2 linked regions of the Microlunatus soli genome follow. The protein of the gene in region 2 interacts with the protein of the main gene of each other region in a pairwise test. Links are inferred from orthologs where the notes say so. Each region holds a gene or a part of one and is shown on either strand. Other genes may lie near its edges.

What was found.
Region 1: the proteins of BLU38_RS03685 (region 2) and BLU38_RS27020 interact in binary tests that used the Escherichia coli proteins (3 or more experiments, as listed by UniProt). The link is inferred for Microlunatus soli from one-to-one orthologs.

What each region holds. Positions count from the first base shown.
Region 1 is NZ_LT629772.1:5,898,018-5,913,807, reverse strand. Bases 2,931-7,298 are described here. They hold BLU38_RS27020 (multifunctional oxoglutarate decarboxylase/oxoglutarate dehydrogenase thiamine pyrophosphate-binding subunit/dihydrolipoyllysine-residue succinyltransferase subunit), read left to right. Parts: upstream 2,931-3,258; coding sequence 3,259-7,098; downstream 7,099-7,298. Other genes in these bases: BLU38_RS27015 (DUF6104 family protein), read left to right, coding at 7,193-7,298; BLU38_RS27025 (N-acetylglucosamine kinase), read left to right, coding at 2,931-3,110. Outside these bases: BLU38_RS27035 (LysR family transcriptional regulator), read left to right, coding at 1-672; BLU38_RS27030 (glycosyltransferase family 87 protein), read left to right, coding at 796-2,091; more of BLU38_RS27025, read left to right, coding at 2,091-2,930; more of BLU38_RS27015, read left to right, coding at 7,299-7,372; BLU38_RS27010 (LacI family DNA-binding transcriptional regulator), read right to left, coding at 7,456-8,454; BLU38_RS27005 (ABC transporter substrate-binding protein), read right to left, coding at 8,464-9,771; BLU38_RS27000 (sulfatase-like hydrolase/transferase), read right to left, coding at 9,768-11,264; BLU38_RS26995 (glycoside hydrolase domain-containing protein), read left to right, coding at 11,435-12,991; BLU38_RS26990 (phosphotransferase), read left to right, coding at 13,115-14,185; BLU38_RS31080 (hypothetical protein), read left to right, coding at 14,556-14,696; BLU38_RS26985 (four-carbon acid sugar kinase family protein), read left to right, coding at 14,705-15,790. UniProt on the Escherichia coli protein: E1 component of the 2-oxoglutarate dehydrogenase (OGDH) complex which catalyzes the decarboxylation of 2-oxoglutarate, the first step in the conversion of 2-oxoglutarate to succinyl-CoA and CO(2).
Region 2 is NZ_LT629772.1:771,909-786,270, forward strand. The notes cover bases 5,475-8,414. They hold BLU38_RS03685 (ABC-F family ATP-binding cassette domain-containing protein), read right to left. Parts: upstream 7,774-8,414; coding sequence 6,175-7,773; downstream 5,475-6,174. Other genes in these bases: BLU38_RS31545 (helix-turn-helix domain-containing protein), read right to left, coding at 5,475-5,738; BLU38_RS03690 (metal-sulfur cluster assembly factor), read right to left, coding at 7,916-8,329; sufU (Fe-S cluster assembly sulfur transfer protein SufU), read right to left, coding at 8,332-8,414. Also shown: BLU38_RS03650 (DoxX family protein), read right to left, coding at 1-139; BLU38_RS03655 (DUF6457 domain-containing protein), read left to right, coding at 303-539; BLU38_RS03660 (SURF1 family cytochrome oxidase biogenesis protein), read left to right, coding at 554-1,408; BLU38_RS03665 (SDR family oxidoreductase), read left to right, coding at 1,438-2,199; BLU38_RS03670 (putative RNA methyltransferase), read left to right, coding at 2,196-3,047; BLU38_RS03675 (ABC transporter ATP-binding protein), read right to left, coding at 3,063-4,943; more of BLU38_RS31545, read right to left, coding at 5,109-5,474; more of sufU, read right to left, coding at 8,415-8,805; BLU38_RS03700 (aminotransferase class V-fold PLP-dependent enzyme), read right to left, coding at 8,825-10,087; Fe-S cluster assembly ATPase SufC, read right to left, coding at 10,162-10,932; BLU38_RS03710 (non-heme iron oxygenase ferredoxin subunit), read right to left, coding at 11,002-11,352; Fe-S cluster assembly protein SufD, read right to left, coding at 11,352-12,617; Fe-S cluster assembly protein SufB, read right to left, coding at 13,040-14,362. UniProt on the Escherichia coli protein: Genetic data indicate it may be involved in ribosome assembly or function.

The sequences.
Region 1 (15,790 bases), 5.1 Mb from region 2 along the record:
GCGATCGCTCGGTCGATGTTGGAGCTGAACGAGGATGCGTTCCGATCGATCGGTGCTGCCGTGCCGCGAGGTCGGGTCCGGTTCGGCGTCTCGGAGGACTTCGCGCTGTCCCGACTCCCCGATCTGCTCCGCCGGTTCCGGCTGAGCCATCCGGCGATCGACCTCGAGCTGACGGTCGGCCTGAGTGTGCATCTGCACCGTCAGCTCCGAGCCCGCGAACTGGATCTGGTGCTGGCCAAGCGTTCCGCCGACGTGGGTCGGGCCCGGTTGGTCTTCGACGATCGCCTGGTCTGGGTCGGAGCTCCCAACCTGCGCCTGGAACGCGGCCGGGCCGTCCCGTTGATCACCTATCCGCCGCCGAGCGTGACCCGCGAGCGAGCGATGCAGGCCCTGGAACACAGCTCACGGAGCTACCACCTGGCGTGCACGTCGGGCAGCCTGAGCGGCTTGCGCGCCGCTGCCCTCGCCGGACTCGGGGTGCTGCCGTTCTCTCGTTCATTGATCCCCGAAGGCCTGGTCGAGGTCGGCCGTCGCGACCTGCCGCGACTCGGCGACACCGAGTTCGTACTGGTCACCCGGCGTGCCACCGTGCCGGCGGCTACCCAGGCCGTGATCGACGCGGTCCTGGCCGACCATCGCGAGCTCTACCCGGCGACGTCGTCGCCGCACTGACCCCGTTCCGCTGACTCGGGACGGGACGGACCGACATCATGGCCCCGGCAATCAGGATCTGCGGTGCGACTCGGACGTCGGATGGTAGGTTCACCGTGCCTTGCCGCCCACCGGAGAGAGTTCGTGTCCAACCTGTCAGCTTCTGCACCCGGCACCGGGCAGAGCCGGATCCGTGCTGGACTCGAGGTGGTCCTGCCGTGGCTGGTGAGTCGGGCGATCATGGTGCTGCTCGCGGCCACGATCGAGCATGTCGCGACCGGTGACGTCAACTACTACTACGGCAAGATCGACGCGCTCAGCAATGCCGGACTGTCCCAGACGCTGAACGAATATCCGACGCCGGTGGTCTGGATGCTGTCCATCCCGTACGCACTCGGGATCGGTCGGCAGGGCGGCTACCAGATCGCCTTCATCGGGCTGATGCTGCTGCTGGACGCGTTCTTCACGTTCCTGCTCTGGCGGGCTGCCGGACGGCGGCGCGATGCCGCGGTCACCTTCTGGCTGGCGTTCATCTTCCTGATCGGCCCGCTCTGCTACCTCCGGTTCGATCTGGTGCCCGCCGTGCTCGCGGGCGTCTCGGTCCTGTTGGGCCGTCGCCGGCCGTGGCTGACCGGCGTGCTGACCGGGGTCGGTGCGGCGATCAAGCTCTGGCCGGCACTGCTGATCGCCCCGTTCGCCGCCCCACGGCAGGGTCGCCGTGCCACGTTGATCGGGTTCGTCGCGGCCGGATTCGGCCTGGCTCTGATCAGCCTGATCACCGGAGGCATCCAACGGTTGGTCTCACCCCTGGGGTGGCAGTCCGACCGTGGGCTGCAGATCGAGTCCATCTGGGCCACCCCGCTGATGGTGCTTCGGCTGGTGGACACCGACCGGTGGACGGTCACCACCTCGCGCTATCAGGCGTTCGAGGTCTTCGGTCCGGGCGTCGGTCTGTGGCTGACGATCAGCACCATCGCCACCGTACTGGGGCTGATCTTCATGATCCTGTTGTACATCCGCGGCTTTCGCCACCCCGAGCCGTCGATCACCGTCACCGGTCTGATCGTGCTCTCCACCATCGCCATCATGATCATCACCAACAAGACCCTCAGCCCGCAGTACCTGGTCTGGATCGGTGGCCCGATGGCGGCGTTGCTGATCGGTCGGGTGCGTGATCAGCACGGACGCCTGACGGTGATCAGTCGATTCGCCGTCCAGGCCCTGGTGTTGGCGCTGCTCACCCATCTGGTCTACCCACTGACCTATTTCGGACTCTACGGCGACCGGCACGGCGCCCAGTTCGTCGCCTCGACCATCCTGCTGCTGCTGCGCAACCTCGGCCTGTTGATCTTCACCATCGCGCTGGCCGCTGCGGCCTGGCGGGCGACCGGGCAGCATCGGATCGCGGCCGCGCCGGGCGACGATCCCGCCGCGGGCTGATGATGTCGTCGCAGTCCGGCCCGCCGACCGACCTGGTGATCGGTGCCGACATCGGCGGGACCAAGACGCGGGCCGCAGTCGCCGACCGGTCCGGCCGGGTGCTGGCGGTCGCCGAGCAGCCCGCCGGCAACCCGAACGCGGTCGGCGTCGCCGCCGCTGCCGAACGGATCCGAGTCGCGGTCGAGCAAGCCCTTCGACAAGCTCAGGGACCGGGCGGGCAGGCTCAGGGATCGGCCGGGCAGGCCGTACGGGCGATCGTGCTCGGGATGGCCGGTTTCGGCACCGCGCTGGATGCCGGCGAGGAATTCCTGTCCGCCGCGCTACCCACCGATCTGCAGGTCAGACCGCGGATCGTCTCCGATCTTGCGGTCGCCTACGCCTCGGCCACCAGCCTGCCCCGCGGCACCGTGCTGATCGCCGGCACCGGCTCGTCCGCCGCCGACATCGACGACGGTGACATCGTCAGCCGGCGTGGCGGCTGGGGCTGGCTGCTCGGCGACGAAGGCGCCGGTTTCTGGTTGGGTCGAGAAGCGGTCCGCCAAGCACTGACCGAGTTGGAACACGGCCACACCGCGGGAGCACTGACCGGCGAAGTGGTCGCAGCACTGGGCATCGACGGTCCGGACCGGTTCACCGGGCTGCTCCGGGTGCCCTACCTGGACACACCGATCCGGCTGGCCGAACTGGCGCCGATCGTGACCGGCCTGGTCGACAGCGATCCGGCGGCCGCCTCGATCTGTGCCCGGGCAGCGGCCGGGCTCAGCGATCTGGTGCTGGATCTGGGACCGCTGCCGGGCAGGCCGATCGTCGTTGCCGGTTCGGTGCTGCAGTCCGCCGGCCCGATCCGTACGGCCTTCACCCAACGCATCACAGCGGCCCTCGGCAGCCCGGTCCTCCAGGCCCGATCGGGACTGGTCGGAGCGCTCTGGCTGGCGACCGGCACCGACCGGAACGGCCGGTCGACCGGCCTCGATCGGGAGCCGGCCATCCATCAGAATCTGCTGGCGACGATCGGCTGATCCGGGCCCGGATGCCGACCGATTCGACGCGGCGATCGGGCACGCCGTACCAGTCCGCCATCTGGTCTCCATCCTTGGGTAGCCTAGGGGTCGGACCGGAGGGATCCGGACCAGGCACAGAGCGATCAAAACCCGGAAGAAGGCGACTGTGGCCACCGCGCCCGACCCAAACTCCACATCAACCCAGCACGCAGACGAAGACTTCGGCGCCAACGACTGGTTCATCGAGCAGATGTACGAGCAGTACGTCGCCGATCCGAAATCGGTCGACGCCAGCTGGGCACAGTTCTTCAGCACCAACGGAGCCCCGGGCAGCAATCGTCCTGCCGCCGCGCCACCGACGAAGCCGTCGGGCGACGCCACCGCCAACGGCAAGAGCGCGCAGTCGGGCACCGCCGCACAACCGGCGACCAAGACCGCAGCTCCGGCCGCGAAGTCCGAGGCGAAGGCCTCCAGCGTGACCGCGAGCGCTGCGAAGGCGGCCGACCCCGCACCGCAGGCGGCCAAGTCCGCCCCCGCGGCCAAGGTCGAGTCCAAGACCGTTCAGCCGAGCAAGCCGACGACCGGGACCGGGCTGCCGGCCGATCCGCCGAACCCCGCGGACCGACCGGAGGTGGCGCCGGACAAGCCGGTCCGGACCGTGATGCGCGGTGCCCCGATGCGGACCGCGAAGAACATGGACGCGTCGCTGACGGTGCCGACTGCGACCAGTGTCCGGTCACTACCGGTCAAGTTGCTGATCGATCAGCGGATCGTGATCAACAACCACCTCCGCCGGGCCCGTGGTGGCAAGGTCTCCTTCACCCACATCATCGGCTACGCGATCGTCCAGGCGCTGAAAGCCGTGCCGGACATGAACGTCGCCTACGACGTCACCGACGGCAAGCCGACCCTGGTCAAGCCGACCCACATCAACCTCGGCCTGGCGATCGACCTGCCGAAGCCGGACGGCACCCGGCAGCTCGTCGTGCCGAGCATCAAGAGCGCGGAGAATCTCGACTTCGCCCAGTTCTGGGCGGCGTACGAGGAGATCGTCAAGAAGGCACGCGGCAACAAGCTCACCGTCGACGACTTCGCCGGCACCACCATCTCGCTGACCAACCCGGGCACCATCGGCACCAACCATTCGGTGCCGCGGCTGATGAACGGTCAGGGCGCGATCATCGGCGTCGGCTCGATGGAATTCCCGGCCGAGTTCCAGGGATCCAACCCCAACCGGTTGAACTCCTTCGGCGTCGGCAAGATCATGACGCTGACCTCGACCTACGACCACCGGGTCATCCAGGGTGCGCTGTCCGGTGAGTTCCTGGCCAAGCTGCACGGCCTGCTGCTCGGCGAGGACAACTTCTATCGTGACATCTTCGCCTCGCTTCGGATCCCGACCGCTCCGATCGAGTGGGCGGTCGACCGTAGCGCCGTCCACGAGGACGAAGTTTCCAAGCAGGCAAGGGTTTTCGAGTTGATCAACGCCTATCGGGTGCGCGGTCACCTGATGGCCGACATCGATCCGATCGCCTACCATCTGCGTGATCATCCCGATCTTGACGTGCAGACCCACGAGCTGACGTTGTGGGATCTGGACCGCGAGTTCGCCACCGGCGATTTTGCCGACGGCTCGGGTCTGATGACGTTGCGCAAGATCCTCGGCATCCTGCGCGACTCCTACTGCCGCACCATCGGCCTGGAATACATGCACATCCAGGAACGCGAGCAGCGCCGTTGGATCCAGGCCCACGTCGAGCGTCCGCACGAGTCGTTGCCCCGCGAGGAGCACCTGCGGATCCTGGACAAGCTCAACGAGGCCGAGGTCTTCGAGACCTTCTTGCAGACCAAGTACGTCGGCCAGAAGCGGTTCAGCCTGGAGGGCGGCGAGTCCACCATCGCGCTGCTCGACGAGATCTGCGAGCAGGCCGCCAATGATCATCTGGACGAGGTCACGATCGGGATGGCGCACCGTGGCCGGTTGAATGCGCTGGCCAATATCGTCGGTAAGTCCTACACCCAGATCTTCCGCGAGTTCGAGGGCAACATCGACCCGCGGACCGTGCAGGGCTCGGGTGACGTGAAGTACCACTTGGGCGCGGAGGGCAAGTTCACCTCGCTGGCCGGGAACACGATCAAGACCTCGATGGCAGCCAATCCCAGCCACCTGGAGGCCGTCGACGGTGTCCTGGAGGGCATCACCCGAGCCAAGCAGGACATCCTGGACAGGGGTGCGGAATACCCGGTGCTGCCGTTGTTGGTGCACGGCGACGCCGCGTTCGCCGGCCAGGGTGTGGTCGCCGAGACGCTGGCGCTGTCGCAGTTGCGCGGCTACCGCACCGGCGGCACCATCCACGTCGTGGTGAACAACCAGGTCGGCTTCACCACCACCCCGGGCGAGGGGCGCTCCTCCACCTACGCCACCGATGTGGCACGGATGGTGCAGGCGCCGATCTTCCATGTCAACGGCGACGATCCGGAGGCCTGCATCCGGGTCGCCCGGCTCGCCTACGAGTTCCGGCGCGAATTCAACAAGGACGTGGTGATCGACCTGGTCTGCTACCGCAGCCGAGGTCACAACGAGGGTGACGACCCGAGTGTCACCCAGCCGCTGATGTACGACCTGATCAGCAAGAAGCGCGGTGTCCGCAAGCTCTACACCGAGGCGCTGATCGGTCGTGGCGACATCACGATCGAGGACGCCGAGGAGGTCCTGAAGAAGTTCCAGGTCCGACTGGAGAGTGTCTTCGAGGAGGTCCGGCAGGCGGCCAACGTCCCGGTCGACACCGAATACCGGCGGGTGCCGAAGTATCCGGAGAAGACCGGCGCCAAGCACGGCACCGCGATCAGCTCGGAGGTGATGCAGAAGATCGCCGACGCCCATCTCAATCCGCCGGAGGGCTTCACCGTCCACCCGAAGGTGCAGCCGCAGCTGCAGCGCCGGGCCAAGGCGATCACCGAGGGTGGCATCGACTGGGCGACCGGCGAGCTGCTGGCGTTGGGTTCGGTGATGATCGAGGGACGTCCCGTTCGGCTGGCCGGGCAGGATACCCGGCGAGGCACCTTCGTGCAGCGGTTCGCGGCGGTCGTGGACCGGAAGAACGCCGACGTCTGGATCCCGCTGCAGCACCTGTCCCCCGATCAGGGCCGGTTCCACGTCTTCAACTCCCCGCTCAGTGAGTACGCCGCGATGGGCTTCGAGTACGGCTATTCGGTCGCCCGGCCGGAGGCGTTGGTGATGTGGGAGGCGCAGTACGGCGACTTCTCCAACGGTGCGCAGACGATCATCGACGAGTTCATCACCGCCGGCCAGTCCAAGTGGGGACAGAAGTCCGGTGTGGTGCTGTTGTTGCCGCACGGTTATGAGGGTCAGGGCTCCGATCACTCCTCGGCCCGGATCGAACGCTGGCTGCAGCTGGCTGCCGACGATGCGTTCGCGGTCGCCCAACCGTCCAACTCCGCCAGCTACTTCCACCTGCTCCGCAATCATGCGCTCGGCGCCAACCACAAGCCGCTGATCGTGTTGACCCCGAAGCGGATGCTGCGGATGAAGGCGGCGGCCTCGGAGCCGGCGGACTTCACCGACGGCCAGTGGCAGCCGGTGCTCGGCGATCCGACGATCACCGATCCGTCCACCGTCCGCCGGGTCGTGATGGCCAGCGGGATGGCCCGGTGGGATCTGATGGCCGAGCGGGACAAGCTCGGCAAGAACCAGGAGATCGCAGTCGTCTCGCTGGAGCGCTACTACCCGCTGCCGGCCGAGCAGATCGCCGCCGAGCTCGCGCGTTACGGCAACGCCGAGTCCTTCCGGTGGGTGCAGTACGAGCCGAAGAACCAGGGTGCCTGGCCGTTCCTCGCGCTGAACCTGCCCGACGCCTTGGCCGAGCACGGCGCTCGGCTGCCGCTCACCCCGGTCACCCGGGCAGCGTCCTCGGCTCCGGCCACCGGCTCGCACAAGGTGCACGAGGCGGAGCAGAAGGAGATCTACAACGCCGCCCTCGGCTGATCCTCCTCGGCAACCGACCCTTCGACAAGCTCAGAGCCTTCCAGGGTCCTGAGCTTGTCGAAGGACCGTCAACCCACACACCACGGAAACGCTGATGTACTTCACCGATCGCGGCATCGAAGAGCTCGAATCCCGGCGCGGGGACGAGGAGGTCAGCGTCGCCTGGGTGGCAGACCAGCTGCGGACCTTCGTCGATCTGAACCCCGAGTTCGAGACCCCGATCGAACGATTCGCCACCTGGCTGGCCCGCACCGACGACGATTTCGACGACTGATCACTGTCCGCTCCGGCCGATTCCTGACCTGGCGAACGGTCGGTCCAGCCATTGCGAGGACCAGGGTGGGGCATCCGTGGTGATCATCGGGCGGTGCTCTCCCGGACGATCAACTCGAAGTCGATCGTGACCTCCTCTGCCGCGGCCTTGTCCGGCGCGTTCAGCAGGGCGACTGCCCGGCGGGCGATCTGCTCGCGGTCGGTGGCGATCGTGCTCAGCGACGGTGTCGACGCCTCGCCGTAGGGGATGTCGTCGAAGCCGATCACCGCTACGTCTTGGGGCACCGCGATCCGATGCCGATGCAGTGCTCGGATCGCACCGAGTGCCAGCCAGTCGGTGGCGCAGAACAAACCGTCCGGCAGCGGTTTCCCGGTGTCGATCATCTCCTCGACCGCGCGCTCGCCGTCGATGCCGCGGACACCGGCCGTCGGCCGGAGCAGATGTTGATCAAGGTCCAGCCCGGCCGCACGCACCGCCTGTCGGAAGCCGAGATAGCGCACGTTCTGCCGCAGCGGCGGGCTGGCACCGATCATCCCGAGGCGGGTACAGCCTCGTTCGATCAGATGCTCGGCCGCGATCGCCGCGGCCGCGTGGTTGTCGATGCCGACATGCGGAGCCACGCCGTCCAGGGTCCGCTCCCCGAGCAACACCAGCGGCGTTTGGTCGGTCCGTCGGGCGATCTCCTCTGCTCCGACCGCGAGCGGATTGAGGATGATGCCGTCGACCCGGCGGGCGAATTCACCGGCCACCAGCTGTCGTTCGGCCTGGAGATCTCCGCCGGTCTGCTCGATCAGCACCACCGAACCGGCGCCGTGCGCGGCATCGATCACGTGTCGGGCGAGCGAGGCGAAGTACGGCATGTCCAGCTGCGGGACGACCAGGGCGATCATCCCGGCCCGACCGCGCGCAAGGTTGCGTGCCGAGAGGTTGGGCCGGTAGCCCAGGGCATCGATCGCCGTCTCGACCCGGGATCTGGTGGCGGCGGAGATGTGCGGGTAGTCGTTGATCACGTTCGACACGGTCTTCATCGACACACCCGCACGCTCGGCCACGTCGGCCAGCCGGGGTCGCGGTGCAGTCACGCCAGCAGACTAACCATTCAGGCTCTGTTTCGCCTCGGTCATGAACTGCGCGGCGGCCTTCGCCGGATCCGATTTGCCGAAGCCGACATCCTCGTTCAGCTTGCCGAACAGTTCCTGGATCTCGCCGTAACCCTTCGGCCAGGCCGCCGGTGGCTTGCCGACCTTGTCCTTGATCTTCTCCACGTAGGCGATCGCCTTGCCCTCCGGCGAATCCGGATCGGAGCCCAGTTGATCACGACCTGCCTTGGACGGCGGCACACCGAGCGTCAGCCCCAGGGTCTTGATCGCACCGGGGTCGTTGATCAGGTAATCGACCAGAGCCAACGCGCCCTGCTGATTCTTCGAGGTCGAGGAGACCACCCAGAAGTCCAGTGCTTTGAGGAACTGGCCGGACAGCGACCCCGCCTCCGGGCTCGGCAGCGCGGCCACCTCCAGCGGATCGTCGACCAGCGGCGCGTAGAAGGTGATCTGCTGCACCCACCCGAAGGACAGCGGCGACTTGCCGGTCGCCAGCAGGCTGGTGGCAAAGTCACCGGTCTCGGCGGTGATCGAGGACGGCGGTGCGGCCTTGCTCGACCGCAGGTCCTGCCAGTAGGCGAACCACTCCTCCAGATCCTCGGTCTGTACAGCCAGACCGGCGCCGTCCGGGGTGAAGATCTCCCGACCGCGCTGCCGCACGTAAGGCTCGAAGATCTGGATGTTCCCGCCGACATCCGGGGTGCCGTACATCCCTTTGCCTGCTTCGCCCGCATAACCCTTGGCCGCCTCGGCGAACGACTCCCAGGTCCAGTCCGCCGTCGACACTTCGGCGCCGACCTTCTGCCAGGCCGCCGGCCGGCTGAACACTGCGTGCGAGATGGAGCTCTGTCCGACCCCGTAGGTGCCGTCGTCGATCTTGCCGCTGGCGGCGACGTCGGCGTCCAGGTCGGCTGTCTTGATCGCCGAGCCGAGCTGGTCGGACAGATCGAGCAGCGCACCGCGATCGGCGTAGTCGGCGAAGTAGCTCATCGACATCCGATAGACGTCGGGTGCATTGCGGCCGGCGGTCTGGGTGGCCAACTTGTCCCAGTAGCCGTCGAAGGGTGAGAACTCGGTGGAGATGGTGACTCCGGAGTGCTTGCCGTGGTAGGCGTCCAGGGCCTTCTTCATCGCGGCATGCACCGGGTCACCGCCGTACCAGCCGACCCGGACGGCGCCTTCGGTCGCCGAACCGGAGTTCTTGCCGCCGGAACATCCGGTGGCCAGCGCGCCGGCGGCGGCAGCGGTCAGGCCGAGCAGTGCTCGGCGGGTCAACGGGCTGGTGATCGGTCCGCTCATGATTGTCCTTCCAGCGGCGGGGACTGCGTTGCCCAGCGCCAGTTGTGCTCGGCGGTCTTCGGCCGGTAGTTGCCGGTCGGAAGATCGTCGGCGATCCGGATCGTCCATCGCAGCAGGTCGGCGGTCAGTTGCTCCCGGACAGCGCGGTGGGACGGGTGGTCGTAGAGGTTGTCCAGCTCGGCGGGATCGGCTGCAAGATCGTAGAGCTCGCCGACGCCGTTCACGTCCATGATCAATTTGTGTCTGCCGCGGCGCAGCATCCGTGCGCCGCCACTCTGGGTGACGCTGTTCAGCTCGTCGAAGGTCCTGCCCTGGTAGGGAAAATGCAGTTCCGGACGCTCGTCGTCGCCGTAGGGCACTCCCCCGTAGCCGAGCTCGGCGATGATGCTGCCGAATTCTCCGGCCGGTGCGTCACCTCCGGCCAGCAGTGGGACCAGGCTGCGGCCCTGGACGCCGGCCGGGATCTCGGCGCCGACCAACTCGCACACCGTCGGCATCAGGTCGACCATCGACACCGGCTCGTCGCGGACCTGGCCGGCGACGATCCCCGGGCCGGTCAGCTGGAACGGGATCCGGGTCAACGCATCCGACATTCCGGCGCCCTTGCGCTGCAGCCCGTAGTCCCCGACGTAGTCGCCGTGATCACTGACGAAGATCACCACGGTGTTGCCCGACCGGACCCGTTCATGATCGAGCAGCCGAGCGATCTGATCGTCGATCAGCCGCAACATGCCCAGATAATTGGCCCGATAGCGACGCCACTGCTCGTCATACCCCGGCCGCTTCTCCTCCACCAGCGTCCGCAGCCAGCGGTACTTCCCGCCCTTGGTCTCGATCGCTTCCGGTCCGGCGAGACGATCCGGCACGTCGTCCTCGGCGACCAGCGAGAAGTACGGTTCGGGCACCTGGTACGGATTGTGCGGCTCGGGGAACGACACCCACCAGAACGCCGGCCGGTCCTGCTCGGTGTCGTCGATCGCCGCCAGCGCATCGCTGGTGATCCGGTAGGGCAATTGTTCCTCTACCCCGAACGGGGTCGGCGATTCGGCGACGCCATGATCAAGATCGTTCAACCAATGATCGAACTCCTGCTGGTCGGCGGTGTGTTCGGGCCCGCCGGCGTGCCAGTAGGGGCCGGCGTAGCTGTCGAAATCGTCCGGCCCGGGATGCATGTGCGGTTTGCCGGCGAAGTGCAGCGAATATCCTTGGTCGCGCAGAACGTCGAGCAGGTCCCGGTCGTAGTAGGCGTGCTGAGCGTTGCTGTTCTGCCGGACCCGATGTGCGGTCGGGAAGCGACCGGTCAGCAGACTGGTCCGGGCCGGAACACAGGCCGGATAGCTGGTGTAGGCGGCGTCGAACGCCGTCCCCTGCTCCGCCAGCCGATCCAGCCGCGGCATGCTGTCCACCGGGCACCCCGACCGCCGGGTGAACCCGACCCGATGCTGATCGGTCATGATCAACAAGATGTCGGGTGCAGGCGTCTGCTGGGTCATGGAATCCCTCGCGATCGGCGTCGAACGAAATCTACAGCGCTGTAAATGTTACCCGATCAGGATCCCGAGGTCACGGCCCCGTTCGGTGTCGACAAGGTGACGAACGGCTCTACTCGGCCGGCATCGATGGTGCTGCACTGGACGGAGAATGCCCTCGGGGGGTGATCGGCATGCGATCCTTGCTGCGATCTGCTGGGCTCTCGTTGCTGCTCGGATGGCTTCTCGTCGCCTCCCTGGTGGTCCGTGCCTCGGCAGCGGAGCCGGCACCCGGATCGTTCACCGGCAAGGGATTCGACGCCTGCACTGCCCCGACCTCCGCCGCGATGGACGCCTGGCTGGCGTCCCCGTACCGGGCGGTCGGCGTCTACATCGGCGGCAACAACCGGGCCTGTACGCAACCGCAATTGACCGCGTCCTGGGTGGCCCATCAGCAGGCGACGGGGTGGCACCTGCTGCCGATCTATCTCGGGTTGCAGGCGCCGTGCACCACCTCGAACAAGAAGCACCTGATCGATCCGGTGCAGGCCGCGACGCAGGGACGAGCGGAGGCGGATGCGGCCGTCGTCGCCGCCGGAGCGCTCGGGCTGCCACCCGGCAGCATCCTGATCTTCGATATGGAGGCCTATGCCGCCGACAACCCTCCCTGCACCGCAACCGTGCTGACCTTCCTCGGTGCCTGGACCGCACGGCTGCACGATCGCGGTTACTTCTCCGCGGTGTACGGCAGCCTGGCCTCGACGGTGCGTGACCTGGTCGAGGACTACCACTCCACCCGCCGGCCGCGGCCCGACTATCTGTACTTCGCCCGCTACGACGGGATCGCCGACACCACCAATCCGGCGATCCCGATCAGCTCCTGGAGTGGGCATCGGCGGATCCACCAGTATCGCGGCGGCCACAACGAGACCTACGCCGGTGTCACGATCAACATCGACAACGACTACGTCGACATCCGACCGTTGCCGCGGCCGAGCTTCAACGACTTCAACGGCAACGGGTGGACCGACCTGCTGGCCCGCGAGGCCGGATCGGGCGACGTGTACCTCTATCCCGGCAACGGGACCAATCTGGGCGGTCGCTCCAAGATCGCCGGTCGATGGACCGACGCCTTCGCGATCACCCGGTGGGGAGACTTCGACGGCGACCGCCGCGACGACCTGATCGTCCGTACCAACACCACCGGTGAGTTGTGGCTCTATCCCGGCACCGGGGCGGGATTGGCCACCCGGGTCCGGCTGGCGACCGGCTGGAACTCCCGCTGGGAGACCACCGCCGTCGGCGACCTCACCGCCGACGGCAACCCGGACCTGGTGGCCCGGGACCAGGCGTCGGGCTTCCTGTACCTCTACCCCGGACGCGGGCGGAGCCTGGGCACGCGGGTGAGTCTGGGGCCGGACTGGAACACGATGAGTGAGCTGACCGGCATCGGTGACCTGACCGGTGATCGGCGGCCCGACCTGTTGGCCCGGCACACCGGATCCGGCACGCTGTATCTCTACCCCGGCAACGGATCCGGGCTCGGCCCGCGGATCAGCCTCGGCGGCGGCTGGTCCAACTACCGCAATCTGGTCGGGGTCGGCGACTTCGACCGCAACGGCTACCCCGACCTGATGGCCGTCGGATCGTCGACCGGCAACCTGTACCTGTTTGCGGGACGGAAGGACGGTCTGCAATCCCGGATCATCCTGTCGCACGGGACATGGGGCGGCCGGTCGCCACTGTTCTGAATCCGCCCGTCGATCGTGGGTTCGGAACGGCACAGTGTCCGTCGATGCCGACAACCGCTGCAGTAGGCCGGCTGCCTCCGGATCTGACCCACCGATGCCGGGGACGGCCCTATGATCGGTCGGGTGTCGCGCATCCGTGTCGAACAGGCCGAACAGCTGCCGCGATTCGGCGCGCTCCGCCCGGAGCCGCCCGCGGAGGTTCTCGACCGGTTGTCCGGCGCGGAACCGGGAAGCACCTGGACAGCTCGGCAGCTGGGTGATCACGGTGGCTATCCCAACGGTGGCCTGTGGCGAGTGACCGCGGACCGGTCCCGCTCCCCAGGTCCGACAACCGCCGTGGTGAAGCGGACGGGCCCGGCCTACCTCGGCACCTTCCCTGCCTGGCATCTGCACTCCGATCAGTCCGAGCCGCACTGGTGGGGACGGGAGGCGGAGTTCTACCGATCCGAACTGGCGACCACCGGGTGGACCGACGACGTCCGGCCTGCCCGGTGCTACGTCGATGAACATGACGGCTGCTGTGATCTGTGGCTGGAGGACGTGGCCGACATCCCGGCGCCCTTCGAGGTCTGCCGACGTGCCGTCGTCGGCCTGGCCCACTGGCAGGTTGCTCATCCGGCCGCGCAGCATCGGCAACTCCCGGACAGCTGGATCCCCAGCCATCTCGCCCTCCAGGGATTGGACAACGACCGCACGCTGGCCCATCCCGGCTGGCCGTCAGCGTTCGAGCGCGGCGTCGATCCGGCGCTGCGAGAGCTCGTCCGACAGCGTCTCACCGACCCGGCCGAGATCGCCCGACTGCTGTCGGATCTACCGCAGGTGTTGACCCATTACGACTTCCACAACGGCAACATCGGCACCGTGGGCGATCGGATCGTCCTCTTCGATTGGGCCTACCTCGGGCGGGGGCCGATCGGACACGATGCGGGTCACCTGGCGCTGACCCTCGAACCACGCGGTGTCGTCGACCCGGTCCAGGCCTGGGACATCCTGCAGACCACCTACTGCGAGGCTCTGATCGACGCGGGCTGGGCCGGCGATCCTGCCGTCGTCGGCCGATCGATGGCGCTGTCCAATCGTCTTCGACTCGGCTGGGGTGTCGACCACCTGCTCGGCCTGGCCGACCGGGCGACCGAGGCTCAGCTTGCCGCCGAGTCACGACGGTTGATGTTCATCGCCCGGCTCGCTTCATGATCATCTGCTCAGGCCATTGCCCCTCCCTCGGCGGGCACTTTCCGGCGCCGACCGCTCCGGCCCCGTGCCGGCACTGATCCCGAAGAGAGTGCGCACAGCCGGTGATGACGCCACCGACGACGATCATCCGGCGGCAGACGGTGCGGCGAGCCGTTCCAACGCCGGACCAGGGCGATTGAGGTTCTCGAACGGCCGCCCGGGTCGGCTTGACATCAATCAGGCACTCCCGTCAGACTGCACACACTTGCACCAGTGAATATCTACCCACGAACCCAATTCGATGGCCCGGCGTGACGTCACGTCTTCGAGGAGGAAGAATGTCTCAGCAATCGGGCTCCCGTCGGCGCTCCGTCCCCGGATGATCGCCTCGATGTCACCGACCGCACGCGCCGTCGACGGTCTGCAAGACACCGCCCGCGCGGACATTCCGTTGTCTGTCCTGCCCGCGCAGATCGCAGAACTCGCCGTTGCGTTGTCCACCTTCAGCCCGGCGGCGGCGAGCACGGCATGATCGGACCCATGAGCAACCAGGGCCGGCCACGCTTCGCGTTCTACGGCGACGACTTCACCGGCTCGGTCGACGCCCTGCTGCAGTTCCGCCGGGCCGGGCTGTCCGGGTTGCTGCTGACCTCGCCGGATGCGCTGGCTGCGGCGACCTCTGAGCGCTGCGGCGCCGTCCCTGACGTGATCGGACTCGCCGGTCTGGCCCGCTCGCTGCCAACGGCGGAGTTGCCCGACGAGGTGCGCCCGGCGCTCCGAGTGCTGCGGGACACCGGTGCAGCGGTCGTGCAGTACAAGGCCTGCTCGACCGGCGACTCCTCGCCGACGGTCGGCAGCCTCGGACGCGTCCTGGAGATCGCCCGCGAGGAGTTCGGTGAGCTGCCGATCCCGGTCGCACTGGCGCAGCCGGATTTCGGCCGCTACACCTTCTTCGGCCACCACTTCGCCGCGGACGGGGACCAGGTGTTTCGGCTCGATCGACAACCCACGATGCGTGATCATCCGATCACCCCGGCGACCGAGTCCGATCTGCGGCTGCAGTTGGCAGCCCAGACCCGGCTACCGATCGGCGCCCTGCCCTGGACCAGTTACGGCGATGCCGGCACGGTCGCCGCAACACTGCGCGGGGATCTCCCCGACGGATCCGACCGGGGCCGGCCGGCTGCCGTGATCGTCGATGCCTTCGTCGATGATCATCTCGACCAGGTGGCCACCGCCGTCCTCGACGGCGCAGCGATCGACCGTTCCGGACAGGCCCGGTTCGTGCTCGGTTCCGGTGGGATCAGCGGAGCGCTCGGTCGCGCGTACCGACCCGCAGATCCGCTACCGGAGCTGCCCACCGACTGCCCGCCGGCCCGGCGACCGATGCTGGTGTTGAGCGGCAGCACGTCACGCCGGACCCGCGAACAGATCGCCCGTTCGAAGTGGACGGTCGTCGACCTGTTCGACCCCGGTGTCGCCGAACGTACGGCGACCGAGCTGACGGCCGGCCGCGACGTGATCGTCAGCTCGACGACGGACACCGACCTGTCGTCGGCTGCGGCAGATGCTGTCACCGACAGCGATATCCCCGGCGCACTGGCCACCGTCGGTGAACGAGTCCTG
Region 2 (14,362 bases):
TCTGCTCGAAGCCCTTGGTCACCCCGTCCAACCCAGGCCCGTCGAACGCCCCGAAGAGCTTCTGTGCGCCGTGCGAGATCAGGGTGCCTCCGACGCCGAGCCGGACTGCCAGCAGAGCGAGATTGCCGAGCTTGCTCATGGGGTTCCTTCCGCGGATGACAAGGTGCCGTCCATCATGCCCCGCGGAGGGCACCTCGCAACACCCGCCCCCGCTCGTGCGATCATCGGCCTGCGATGGTCTAGGAGTGCGGTTGCGCCGGCCCGCGGTCGCATGGGAAGGGCTGAACCTCATGGAGTCAGGTATGGAACTGGACGCATGGCTAGGCAAGCTTGCCGATGAGCTGAAGATCGGCGACGTCGAGCTCGACACCGACATGATGCACACGCTGCTCGATCTGGCCCGCGACGCGGCGCATCAGATCGACCGGCCGGCTGCCCCGTTGACCTGCTACCTGGTCGGGGTCGCCGTCGGCCGCGGAGCAGCGCTCGGCGCGACGGCCGCGACGGCGACCGCGGCGGCATTGGCCGTGGACGACTGACGTAAGCTCGGGTGGTGTCCCAGCAGGCTACCGATCCGGCGCGGCCGACCCAGCAACACCGTCGGCCCCAGCAGCGCAGGCCGCAGCGCAGGTCCGGCCCGCCGCCGGCGCCGAAATACCCGCTGTGGGTCCGCTGGGTCGCGCTGGCGCTGTTCGTCGCCGTCCTCGGAGTGACGTTCGTCAAGCTCGGTCAGTGGCAGTTGCGGCGCCTCGATGAGCGGCGCGCCGGCAACGTCGTCGTCCGTGCCAACGAGCGTGCCCCGGTCGCGGAGTTCTCCGACATCTTCAGTCACCCGATCGGGGCCGCCGACGAATGGAAGCGGGTCCGGGTCACCGGCACCTTCGACGCCGATCGGCAGTTCGTGATCCGCTACCGGGACAACTCCGACGACTCCGGCTACGAGGTCGTCGCACCGCTGCGCACCTCGGACGGCCGGACCGTGCTGATCGACCGCGGCTTCATCCCCGTCGACGGCGGCCAGCGGATCGCTCAGCAGGCGCCACCACCGCCAACCGGGACGGTCACCGTTGTCGGCCGGGTTCGAGCCGACGAGACCGGCCGGGACAGTGCGACGGTTCCGGTCAACGGACATGCCCGCTTGATCAACTCAGGCAAGATCGGCTCGGCGCTGGGTCGGCCGGTGGTGAACGGCTACATCGACGCGCTCACGATGGATCCTGCCGATCCGACCACGTTCGCCCCGATCGATCTCCCGGAGCTCAACGACGGCCCGCATTTCTGGTACGCGGTGCAGTGGTTCATGTTCACCGGCATCGGCGTCCTCGGCGTCGTGGTCTTCATCCGCGGTGATCTGCGGGATCGTCGCGAACGTCGTGCGGCGGCGGCCAAGGTCGCCCGTGAGTCGTGACACGATCTGAGTCGTGACACGATCGGCCCATGGACCTTCAGCTCACCGATCGTGTATTCGTGGTCACTGCCGCCAGCAGCGGGCTCGGCCGCGCCACCGCGACCCAGTTGGTCGCCGAGGGCGCCAAGGTCGTCCTGGTCGCCCGCCGCGGCGACGTGTTGGATGAGGCGGTCGCCGAGCTCGGCTCGGACTCCGCGGTCGCACTGACCGCCGACCTCACCGCCGTCGAGACCCCGGCGCAGGCTGCCCGGTTGGCCGTGGCGACCTACGGCCGGCTGGACGGTGCCCTGATCAGTGTCGGCGGCCCACCGGCCGGCCCGGCGTTGGCGATGTCCGACGACCAATGGCGGGACGGTTTCGAGTCGGTGTTCCTGGCCGCGCTGCGGACGATCGGCGCCGTGGTCGACCATGGTACGGCCGACGACCTGGCGATCGCCTGTGTGCTGTCCACCTCCGCCCTGTCACCGATCGGCGGCCTCAGCATCTCCAACGGGCTGCGTCCCGGGCTGGCGATGTTGATCAAGCAGGTGGCCGACGAACACGGCCCGGACGGGACCCGGATCAACGGCCTGTTGCCCGGCCGGATCAGCACCGAACGCGTACAGTACCTGGACTCGTTGGCCGACGATCCCGAGGCCGCCCGCCGGGGCAGCGCGGCCCGGATCCCGCTGCGCAGGTACGGCGATCCCGACGAGTTCGGCAAGGTCGCCACCTTCCTGCTGTCGCCGGCGGCGTCGTACGTCAGCGGCAGCCTGCTGGCCGTCGACGGTGGCGCACTGCGAGCCCTATGAGCCTGTCCGCGGTCGCCGATCTGCTGACCTGTCCGAACTGTCACCGGCCGTTGTCGATCATGGATCGTACGGTGCGGTGCCCGACCGGCCACAGCTTCGACCTGGCCCGGCAGGGGTATGTCAACCTCCTCACGGGCCGGCAGCCTGCCAACGCCGACAGCCCGGAGATGATCACCGCCCGGGACCGCTTCCTCGGTGCTGATCACTATCGTGCACTGGCCGACGCGATCGCGGACCGGGCAGCCGCCGCGGTCGACGGACTGCCCGCCGAGCAGGGGCGGCCGCGGTTGGCCGAGACCGGGGCCGGCACGGGCTACTATCTGGCGACCGTCCTGGACCGGATCACCGATGCGACCGGAATCGCTACCGACATCTCGGTGCCGGCCTGTCGGCGGGCCGCACGTGCCCATGCCCGGATCGGGGCGGTGGTCGCCGACACCTGGGCCGGACTGCCGATCGCCGACGGCCACATCGATCTGCTGATGGTGATCTTCGCACCCCGTAATCCGCCCGAATTCGCGCGCCTGCTGGCCCCGGGCGGCCGGCTGATCGTCGTCACCCCGGGGCCCGACCACCTCCGGCAGTTACGCGAACCGCTCGGCCTGTTGGGCATCGAAGCAGACAAGCAGGACCGGCTGCAGGCGACGATGAGTGCGCACCTGGAGCCAGTACAGCGAGATCGGCTGCGCTATCGGCTGCGGCTGGCCGACGACGAGCTGATCGCGTTGGTCACGATGGGGCCGAATGCGCACCACACCGACGAACGGATCGCCGAGCGGGTCCGCGCGCTGCAACCGCCGGTCGAGGTCGACGTGGACGTCTGGATCTCCGAGTTCGCCCAGCGCTGAGTCCCGGCCGCGCCGTCAGCCCTCCATCTTCTCGGCGAACTGCGTGCGGTAGAGCTCGGCGTACAACCCGCCGGCGGCGATCAGTCGGTCATGATCACCGGCCTCGACGATCCGGCCGTGATCGACGACCAGGATCTGATCGGCGTTGCGCACCGTGGAGAGCCGGTGGGCGATCACCAAGCTGGTCCGTCCCTCCATCGCCCGGTCCAAGGCCCGTTGTACCGCTACCTCGGATTCGGAGTCCAGGTGCGCCGTCGCCTCGTCCAGGACGACGATCGGCGGCGCCTTCAGCAACAATCGGGCGATCGCCAAGCGTTGCCGTTCGCCGCCGGACAGCCGGTAACCGCGCTCGCCGACGACCGTCTGCAGACCGTCGGGCAGCGACCCGACAAGATCACCGACCTGGGCGGCCCTCAGCGCCCGCCAGAGCTGATCATCGGTCGCGTCCGGCCGCGCGTAGCGGAGATTGTTCTGGATCGTGTCGTGGAACAGGTGGGCGTCCTGGGTGACGTAGCCGACCGCGCCGTGCAGTGATTCCAGGGTCAGGTCGCGGACGTCGGAATCCCCCACCCGGACGGCGCCGGAGGTCGGGTCGTAGAGCCGTGCGACCAGGTGGGTGATCGTGGTCTTGCCCGCACCGGACGGACCGACCAGAGCGACCGTCTGGCCGGCGTCGGCGCGGAAGTCGATGTCGTACAAGACCGGGTTGTCCGGCCTGTTCTCGGTGGTGGCGACCAACTCGAGGCTGGCCAACGACACCTCGTCGGCGCGGGGGTAGCTGAAGCCGACATGATCAAAGGCGATCGTCGCCGGTCCGGTGTAGCCGCGGGCGTCGTCCCGGTCGGCGATCATCGGTCGCAGGTCGAGCACCTCGAAGACCCGCTCGAAGCTGACCAGTGCTGTCATGACGTCGATCCGGACGTTGGTGAGCTGGGTGAGCGGGCCGTACAGCCGGGTCAGCAGGCCGGCCAGCGCGGTCAGGGTGCCGACGCTCAACGCTCCCCCGACGGCGATCGCGCCACCCACCCCGTAGACCAGGGCGGTGGCCAGCGCAGCAACCAGGGTGAGCGCGGTGACGAACAGTCGGCCGTTCATCGCGATGCCGACCGAGATGTCGCGCACCGCCCCGGCCTTGCCGGCAAAGTTGCGATGTTCGTCGTCGCCGCGACCGAACAGCTTGACCAGCAGCGCGCCGCTGACGCTGAACCGTTCGGTCATCGTCTCCGACAGTTCGCCGTTCAGCTGCATCTGCTCGCGTGTCATGCCGGCCAGCCGACGGCCCATGATGCGTGCCGGGATCAGGAAGATCGGCAGCAGGACCAACGCCGCCACAGTGAGCTGCCAGCTCAACAGGACCATCGCCACCAGTGTGGTGATCAAGGTGATCGCGCTGGACACCACGGTGATCATCGTGCCGGTGAACGCCTGCTGGGCGCCGATCACGTCGGAGTTGAGCCGGGAGACGAGTTTGCCGGTCTGGGTCCGACTGAAGAAGGCCAGTGGCATCCGCTGGACGTGATCGTAGACCTGGGTCCGGAGGTCGAAGATCAGACCTTCCCCGACCCGCGCCGAGAACCATCGTTGGATGATCGACAGTGCGGCGTCGACGACCGCGATCACCGCGACCACAACCGCGAGCCCGACGACCAGCCCGTAGTCCTTGCCCAGCACGCCGTTGTCGATCAGGTCCTTGAACAACAGCGGTGGCACGACACCGATCGCCGCCCCGACGATCACCAGGATCAACAACGCCGCAACCTGCCAACGATACGGCTTGCCGAAGCTGATCACCCGCCGCACCAAGCCCTTCTTGAGCTTGTGCGACAGCACTTCCCGATCGCTGCGGGACAACCTGCCCAGTCCGAAGCCGAAGCCCCCGAGCCCGCGCATGCTCATCCGGTCTCACACTCCTCCGGCGCGCAATCCTTCGACACTGGGCCGACGCACCACCCGTGAACCTACTCCGCACTGCCGCGCAGCCAAGCGTCGTCATCACAGCCGGACATGACAGGGCCCGGACACCTGAGCGGTGTCCGGGCCCGGAACTGTCTTCGGTCGACGTCAGCGCTTGCGTGCCGTCTTCTTGGCCGCGGTCTTCTTGGCCGGGGCCTTCTTGGCGGTCGTCTTCTTGGCGGCGGTCTTGGCCGGGGCCTTCTTGGCCGGGGCCTTCTTGGCGGCGGTCTTGGCCGGGGCCTTCTTGGCCGTCGTCTTCTTGGCGGCGGTCTTGGCCGGAGCCTTCTTGGCCGTCGTCTTCTTCGCAGCGGTCTTGGCCGGGGCCTTCTTGGCCGCCGTCTTCTTCGCAGCGGTCTTGGCCGGAGCCTTCTTGGCGGGGGCCTTCTTGGCCGTCGTCTTCTTCGCAGCGGTCTTGGCCGGAGCCTTCTTCGCCGCCGCCTTCTTCGCGGCAGTCTTGGCCGGAGCCTTCTTCGCCGGGGCCTTCTTCGCCGCCGCCTTCTTGGCGGGGGCCTTCTTCGCCGTCGTCTTCTTGGCCGCACCGCGGGTTGCCCCGCCACGACCACGCAACTCGACGCCGGCCTCGGAGAGAACGCCGTGCACGAAACCGAACGAACGTCCGGCGTCGTCAGCGATCTTGCGGATGCTCTCGCCAGCGGTGTAGCGCTTGGCGAACTGGGACGCGAGGGTGTCTCGCTGCGAACCGGTGATCCGAGAACCCTTAGCTAATGCCTTGGCCACTCTTCCTCCTGGATGTCCAGTCACCAAGCGAGTCGCTCGATGACACCTCAGTCTGTTGACTTACGATCCATGATCGTCGTTTCATGATCAATGATCAATCATTTGTAGCATCCGGCGGGTCTTTCTGTGCAATTTAGGCGTAGATGATCAACTCATGCCCGCCTGGATCCGCCTGATCATGGCTCCATGATCGTCAACGACCGGCGATGATCACCGGTTCCTAAAGGAAACACTGATCTATTCGGGTTACTGCGGCCCGCGCTGCACACCCGCTCGCTGCGTTGCACTCCCTTGACCGGCCCCGGCCCGCCTGCCGGCGTGCGCCGTGCGATCGGGCGCGCATCGCGGGTCCGCAGCTCAGCCCGAATAGATCAGTGCTTCCTTAATCGTTTCAGTCACCACTCGACCATCATGATCAAGCCGTCGACGGGGCCGATCAGGCCAGGGTGATCAACTCTGCGTAATCGGCGGTCCACAGATCCTCGGTCCCGTCCGGCAACACCAGCACCCGATCGGGCTCGAGCGCCTCGACCGCTCCCTCGTCGTGAGTGACGAGCACGATCGCACCAGCGTAGGAGTGGATGGCGGCCAGGATCTCTTCTCTGGAGGCGGGATCGAGGTTGTTGGTCGGTTCGTCCAGCAACAGCACGTTTGCGCTGGAAACCACCAGGGTCGCCAACGCCAGACGCGTCTTCTCACCGCCGGACAGCACCTCTGCGGGCTTCTCCACATCGTCCCCGCTGAACAGGAAGGATCCCAGCACCTTGCGCACATCGGTCTCGTTCAGGTCCGGCGCGGCCGTCTTCATGTTGGCCAGCACCGTGCGATCAACATCCAGGGTTTCGTGTTCCTGGGCGTAGTAGCCGAGCTTGAGCCCGTGCCCGGCATGGACCTGTCCGGTGTCGGGTTCACCGATCCCGGCGAGGATCCGCAACAGGGTTGTCTTACCCGCTCCGTTCAGGCCCAAGATCACCACCCGGCTGCCGCGGTCGATCGCAAGATCAACGCCGGCGAACACCTCCAGGGATCCGTAGGACTTGCTCAGTCCGGTGGCCGTCAACGGGGTCCGGCCGCAGGGTGCTGGCTCGGGAAGCTTGATCCTGGCCACCCGGTCTTCGGCACGGACGGCCTCCAGTCCAGCCATCAACCTGTCCGCACGGCGGGCCATGTTCTTGGCTGCTACCGCCTTGGTCGCCTTGGCGCCCATCTTCTCTGCCTGGGTACGCAGTCGATCAGCCTTGCGCTCGGCGTTCTTGCGTTCCCGGCGGCGACGTTCCTCGTCGGTGGCGCGCTGCTGCAGATACCGCTTCCAGTTCATCGCATACACGTCGAGGACGGAACGGTTGGCGTCCAGGTGGAAGACCTTGTTGACGGTCTCGCCCAGTAGGTCGGTGTCGTGACTGATGACCAACAGGCCGCCGGAGTAGTTGATCAGGTAGGACCGCAGCCAGGCCACGGAGTCGGCGTCGAGGTGGTTGGTCGGCTCGTCCAACAGCATCGTCTCCGCATCGGAGAACAGGATCCGGGCCAATTCGACGCGCCGCCGCTGGCCGCCCGACAGCGTGCTCAGCGGCTGCTGCAGGACCCGGTCCGGAAGCCCGAGGTTGGCCGAGATCCGAGCCGCCTCGGCCTCGGCCGCATATCCGCCGGCGGCAACGAGCTGGGCCTCGACACGGGCGTAGCGGTCCATCGCCGCTTCCCGGACGCTGTCGTCGGTCGAGGCCATCTCCTCCTCGGTGCGACGCATCCGGGCGAGCACCGCGTCCAGCCCCCGGGCGGACAGGATCCGATCCATCGCCAGCACCTCGGGATCGCCGGTCCGCGGGTCCTGCGGCAGGTAGCCGACACTGCCAGCGCTGGTGATCGTCCCGGACGCAGCCTGACCGGCGCCGGCGAGGATCTTGGTCAGGGTGGTCTTGCCGGCGCCGTTACGGCCGACCAGTCCGATCTTGTCGCCGGCTGCGATCTGGAACGACGCCTTCTCCAGCAGCAGCCGGGCACCCACCCGGACCTCGACATCACGTACGACTAGCACGAACCCACGATTCCCCACTCGGCCGTTCTGGCCAAATTCATTACCCCCGGACGGTCCCGCGCACTTTTGAGGGTCCCGGGCAGGTCAAAGACTGCGCGGGACCCTCAAAAGTGCGCGGGAACCGTTTTGCGGGTGGTGACGGTCAGACGTTGAAGCCGAGCGCTCGCAACTGTTCGCGACCGTCGTCGGTGATCTTGTCCAGACCCCACGGCGGCATCCAGACCCAGTTGATCGTCGCCTTCTCCACCAGGCCCTCCAACGCGGTCGCCGTCTGGTCCTCCAGCACGTCGGTCAGCGGGCAGGCGGCGGTGGTCAGGGTCATGTCGATGGTGACCGACTGGTCGTCCTCCACGTGCACGCCGTAGATCAGGCCCAGGTCCACGACGTTGACGCCGAGCTCGGGATCGACGACATCCTTCATCGCCTCGGTGACGTCCTCCACCGACACGGCGCTGGACGCGACGGCATCGGCGGTGCCGGGCAGTTCGTCGCGCACCAGATCGGAGGGCCTGCTCTGCTCCTCCTGCTGGGGCGTCTGATGACTGGTCTCGGTCATGATCACTTCACCTTCTGATCGGTTGTTGCTGCGTCGCTCTCGGCGCCCTGGGCACGGATCACGGCGTCCTTGAACGCCGACCACCCCAGCAGGGCACACTTCACCCGAGCCGGGAACTTGGCGACCCCCAGGAAGGCGATGCCGTCCTCCAGGTCGTCCTCGTCCGGCTGGGCGTTGCCCTGGCTCTGCATCATCTCCAGGAACTCGTCGTGCAGGGCCAGGGTCTGCTCGACGGTCTTGTCCCGGACCAGTCCGGCCATCACCGAGGTCGAGGCCTGCGAGATCGAGCAACCCGCACCGTCGTAGGACACGTCGGAGATCGTGGTCCCGTCCAGGTGCACCCGCAGGGTGACCTCGTCCCCACAGGACGGGTTGACGTGGTGCACCTCGGCCTCGTAGGGGTCCCGCAGGCCACTGAAGTGCTTGGCGCGGTAGTGATCCAGGATGATCTCCTGGTACATCTCCTCGACGTCCATACTCACCGATGATCACCTGTCATTTGTCGAAGAACTTCTTGGTGTAGGTCAACGCGTCGACCAGTTGGTCTATTTCGCCCCGGGTCGTGTACAGGTAGAACGAGGCACGCGTACTGGACTGGATCCCGTACGCCTCATGCAGCGGCCGTGCACAATGGTGACCGCCACGCACCGCGACCCCGCGGGCATCCAGCATCTGCGCGATGTCGTGCGGATGGATCTGCCCGTACCTGCCCTGCAACGCGAACGACACCGCACCACCGCGGTCGACCGGCCTGCCCTGGCTGTCCAGCTCGGTCGGGCCGAGGATCGTCAGCCCCTCGATCTGCTGCAGCTCGGCCAGTGCGTAGCCGGTGATCGCCTGTTCATGATCGGCGATCGCTGCCATCGAGATGGTGTCCAGGTAGTCGGCAGCTGCGGCCAACCCGACGGCCTGCACGATCGGCGGCGTACCGGCCTCGAACCGGGCCGGCGGCGGAGCGAAGGTGGAACCGGTCATCCTGACCACCTCGATCATCTCGCCGCCGCCGAGGAACGGCGGCAGCTTCTCCAGCAGACCGTAGCGACCCCAGAGAACGCCGATCCCGGTCGGGCCGACCATCTTGTGGCCGGTGAAGGCCAGCAGGTCCACGCCCAGCTCGGAGACGTCGGTGGTCATCTGCGGGACGCCCTGGGATCCGTCGGCGATCATCGTCGCCCCCACCGCATGGGCCTGATCGGCGATCTGCCGCACCGGGTTGACCGTGCCCAGCACGTTCGACACCCAGGCGATCGAGACGATCTTCGTCCGCTCGTTGATCAGGTTGTCCGCGGCCGCCTTGTCCAGGTCGAGGCGCCCGTCCGGCGTCACCTCGAACCAGCGCAGCACGGCGCCGGTCCGTTCACACAGCAGCTGCCAGGGCACGATGTTGGAGTGATGCTCCATCACCGAGACCACGATCTCGTCGCCGGCCTGCAACGAGCTGCCCAGGGTGTGGGCACACAGGTTCAGCGCCTCGGACGCGTTCTTGGTGAAGACGATCTCCTGCGGCCCGGCAGCACCGATGAACCGAGCCAGCCGAGACCGGGCACCCTCGTAGGCTTCGGTCGCCTCCGCGCCCAGGGTGTGCATCGCCCGGGCGACGTTGGCGTAGTGGTTCAGGTAGTGATCATCGATCGTCTCGACCACGACCTGCGGCTTCTGCGAGCTGTTCGCCGAGTCGAGGTAGGCCAGCGGGAACTGACCGACCGTGCGGTCCAGGATCGGGAAGTCGCCGCGGATGGCCTCGACGTCGAACGGGATGCCTGTGGGGTCCAACGTGGTCATGATCAGCTCCGGCTAGCGGTGGTTGGTGGGATCAGTTCGCCCTGCGTGTGTCAGCTCACCTGGGCCTTGGCGGCCTGGACGTAGCTGTCGTAGCCCTCGGCCTCGAGCCGGTCGGCAAGCTCGGCACCGCCCTGATCGGCGATCCGACCGGCGACGAACACGTGCACGTGGTCGGGCTTGATGTAGCGCAGGATCCGGGTGTAGTGGGTGATCAACATGACGCCACGATCGCCCTGCTCGGTGAAGCGGTTGACACCCTCGGAGACGATCCGCAGCGCGTCCACGTCCAGGCCGGAGTCGGTCTCGTCGAGGACCGCGAACTTCGGGTTCAGCAGCTCCAGCTGAACGATCTCGTGCCGCTTCTTCTCACCACCGGAGAAGCCCTCGTTGACCGAACGGGAGGCGAAGTCGGGATCCATCCGGACCCGGTTCATGGCCTCCTTGACGTCCTTGGCCCAGGTCCGCAGCTTCGGCGCCTCGCCGTCGATCGCGGTCTTGGCCGAACGCAGGAAGTTGGACACCGAGACACCGGGCACCTCGACCGGGTACTGCATGGCCAGGAACAGCCCGGCCCGGGCCCGCTGATCAGCGGTCATGTCGACGATGTTCTCGCCGTCCAGCAGCACCTCGCCGCTGGTGATCTCGTACTTGGGGTGACCGGCGATCGAGTAGGCCAGGGTGGACTTGCCGGAGCCGTTCGGGCCCATGATGGCGTGGGTCTCACCGCTGTTGATGGTCAGGTCGACGCCCTTGAGGATCTCCTTCGGACCGTCCTCGGTCTTCACCGATACGTGCAGGTCGCGGATCTCGAGAGTGGACATAGTGTGTGGTTCTCCTGGTTTATCTGTGTGGTGATCAGCTGTGCTGTCGGTGATTCGGGTCGATGGCCGTCAGACGTCGTTGAGAGCATGATCGACATCGACGTAGATCTCGCCGTCCTCGACCTTGACCGGATAGACCGCGACCGGTTCGGTGGCCGGCAGCCCGAGCGGCTCACCGGTCTTCAGGCTGAAGCGGGATCCGTGCATGTAGCACTCGATCTCACCGTCGCCGACGTCTCCCTCACTCAACGGGATCGCCGCGTGACTGCATTCGTCGGCGATCGCATAGATCTCACCGGCGGAGTTGACGATCGCGATGTCCTCGCCGTCCACCTCGACCGCTGCCGCGGTCTCGGCAGCGAGGTCGGCCAGTGGGCAGACCCGGCGGAAGGACCCCGATTCGGACGATGCGGCGGACATCAGTGATGGCTCCCCGAGGTCGGTTCGGCCGCGAGTTCGTGCAGTTCCTCGACCGGGGCGTAGCTGCCGTCGGCGTAGGAGTCCGGGGTGCCGATGTTGATCGCCAGTTCCTTCTCGACCGCGATCATCAGGGCCTTCTCCAGGTCCGGGACGCCGATCTTGGAGATGATGTCGGCGAAGAAGCCGTGCACCACGAGGCGGCGCGCCTCGGTCTCGTCGATGCCGCGGCTGCGCAGGTAGAACAGCTGCTCGTCGTCGAAGCGTCCGGTGGTGGCCGCGTGCCCGGCGCCGAGGATCTCGCCGGTCTCGATCTCCAGATTGGGGACGGCCTCGGCCTTGCAGCCGTCGGTGAGCACCAGGTTGCGATTGGACTCGTACGTGGTGATGCCCTCGGCCGCCTTGCGGATCAGCACGTCGCCGATCCACACCGTGTGCGCCTTCTCGCCCTGCAGCGCGCCCTTGTAGTCGACGTTGGAGATCGACTTCGGCTTGTTGTGGTCGACGAACAGTCGGTGCTCCAGGTGCTGGCCGGCGTCGGCGAAATAGAGCCCGAGCAGGTCGGCCTCGCCACCGACGGAGTCGTAGTCCAGCGAGACGTTCATCCGCACCAGGTCACCACCGAAGGAAACCGCGACATGGCGCAGTAGCGCGTCCTTGCCGACATGGGCGTGCTGGGTGGAGTGATGCACCGCGTCGTCGGCCCAGTCCTGCACCGACACCACGGTCAGCTTGGCACCGTCACCGATCACGAACTCGATGTTGTCCGCGACAACGGCCGATCCCTCGAACCGCAGCACAACGGTGGCCACCGAGAACGGCTCGGCGATGATCACTGCGTGCCCGGCGCTGGCGGTCTCGGTCGAGACGCCGGTGTGGCTGAGGATCGTCGCTCCCGGAACCTCAGCCTCCTTCGGGATGGTGATCACGATCGCGGTCTCGGCTGCCTGCCACGCCCGCGCACTGACCCGGTCGCTGGGCACGTACCCGCTGCTGCCGACCACCGGATCGCTGGCCGGCACCTCGCGGGCCGTCACGCCCTCGGCAAGCTCGGTGGAGAAGGTCACGTTGCCCGCACCGAACGGCGCATCCTTGTGCAACCCGCGCAGCCGCTTCAGCGGCGTGAACCGCCAGATCTCCTCCAGCCCGTTCGGCACCGCATGATCATCGGGGTTGAACGACCCCTGCGGATGCAGATGGCTGGCCACCTTGTCCGACGTCTCGATAGCGCCGCTCACATTGTCGGTCGCAGCATCGGTAACAGTCACAGATTTCGCTTTCTCGTTCGTTCAGTTCAGACCTACACGTTGCGGTTGAGCTCGCCCCGCATCAGACCCGCCAGTTCCGGTTGAGCTCGTGCCGATCGCCACCCCCACGGAGTCCCGCCGTGGAGTTCGCAGCCCAACGACTGCGCTCAGGGCCCTTGGTCGAGTCGCTGCACAAGGTTGCGTGCGTCGGCTGGGAATGCGGAGGTTTCGCATGCTCACCCTCCGCGTACGCAAGCCGCGGCACCCGACACGGGCGGGGGTTCGGGATACGGAGCCTGGGTGTGGCGGGCGTAAAGCGAATGCCGGGCGAGCCTGCGAGCTCGGAATCGCCCCGGGCGAGGCTCCGTATCCCGAACCCCCGCCCACCAGGCACCCAGTTGCGTCCTTCGACAAGCTCAGGAACCTCCGTACGTCCCGGGAGATCAGCCGACAGCACCTTCCATCTGCAGCTCGATCAGCCGGTTGAGCTCGATGGCGTACTCCATCGGCAGCTCCTTGGCGATCGGCTCGACGAACCCGCGAACGACCATCGCCATGGCTTCGTCCTCCTCCATGCCGCGGGACATCAGGTAGAAGAGTTGATCTTCGCTGACCTTGGACACGGTGGCCTCGTGGGCCATCGAGACGTCGTCCTCGCGGACGTCGACGTAGGGGTAGGTGTCGGAACGGCTGATGGTGTCGACCAGCAGCGCGTCGCACTTGACCACCGAGGCGGAGCCGGCGGCTCCCTCCTGCACCTCGACCAGGCCGCGGTAGGAGGCCCGGCCACCGCCACGAGCGACGGACTTGGAGATGATCGAGGAGGACGTGTTCGGGGCGCAGTGCACCATCTTGGAACCGGCGTCCTGATGCTGACCCTCGCCGGCGAAGGCGACGGACAGCGTCTCACCGCGGGCGTGCTCGCCCATCAGGTAGACGGCCGGGTACTTCATGGTGACCTTGGAACCGATGTTGCCGTCGATCCACTCCATGGTCGCGCCCTCTTCACAGGTGGCCCGCTTGGTCACCAGGTTGTAGACGTTGTTCGACCAGTTCTGGATGGTGGTGTAGCGGCAGCGGGCGCCCTTCTTGACAACGATCTCGACGACCGCGGAGTGCAGCGAGTCCGAGCTGTAGATCGGCGCCGTACAACCCTCGACGTAGTGCACGTAGGCGTCCTCGTCGACGATGATCAAGGTCCGCTCGAACTGGCCCATGTTCTCGGTGTTGATCCGGAAGTAGGCCTGCAGCGGGATCTCGACGTGCACACCCTTCGGCACGTAGATGAAGGAGCCGCCGGACCAGACCGCGGTGTTCAGCGAGGCGAACTTGTTGTCACCGGACGGGATGACGGTGCCGTAGTACTCCTCGAAGAGCTCCGGGTGCTCCTTCAACGCGGTGTCGGTGTCGAGGAAGATCACGCCCTGCTTCTCGAGCTCCTCGTTGATCTTGTGGTAGACCACCTCGGACTCGTACTGCGCGGCGACACCGGCGACCAGCCGGGCCTTCTCGGCCTCCGGGATGCCCAGCTTGTCGTAGGTGTTCTTGATGTCGGAGGGCAGATCCTCCCAGCTGGCGGCCTGCTTCTCGGTGGACCGGACGAAGTACTTGATGTTGTCGAAGTCGATCCCGCCGAGGTCGGCACCCCACGCGGGCATCGGCTTGCGTTCGAACAGCTTCAGCGCCTTCAGCCGACGCTCCCGCATCCAGTCCGGCTCGTCCTTCATGTCGGAGATGTAGGAGACGACGTCCGGGCTCAGACCACG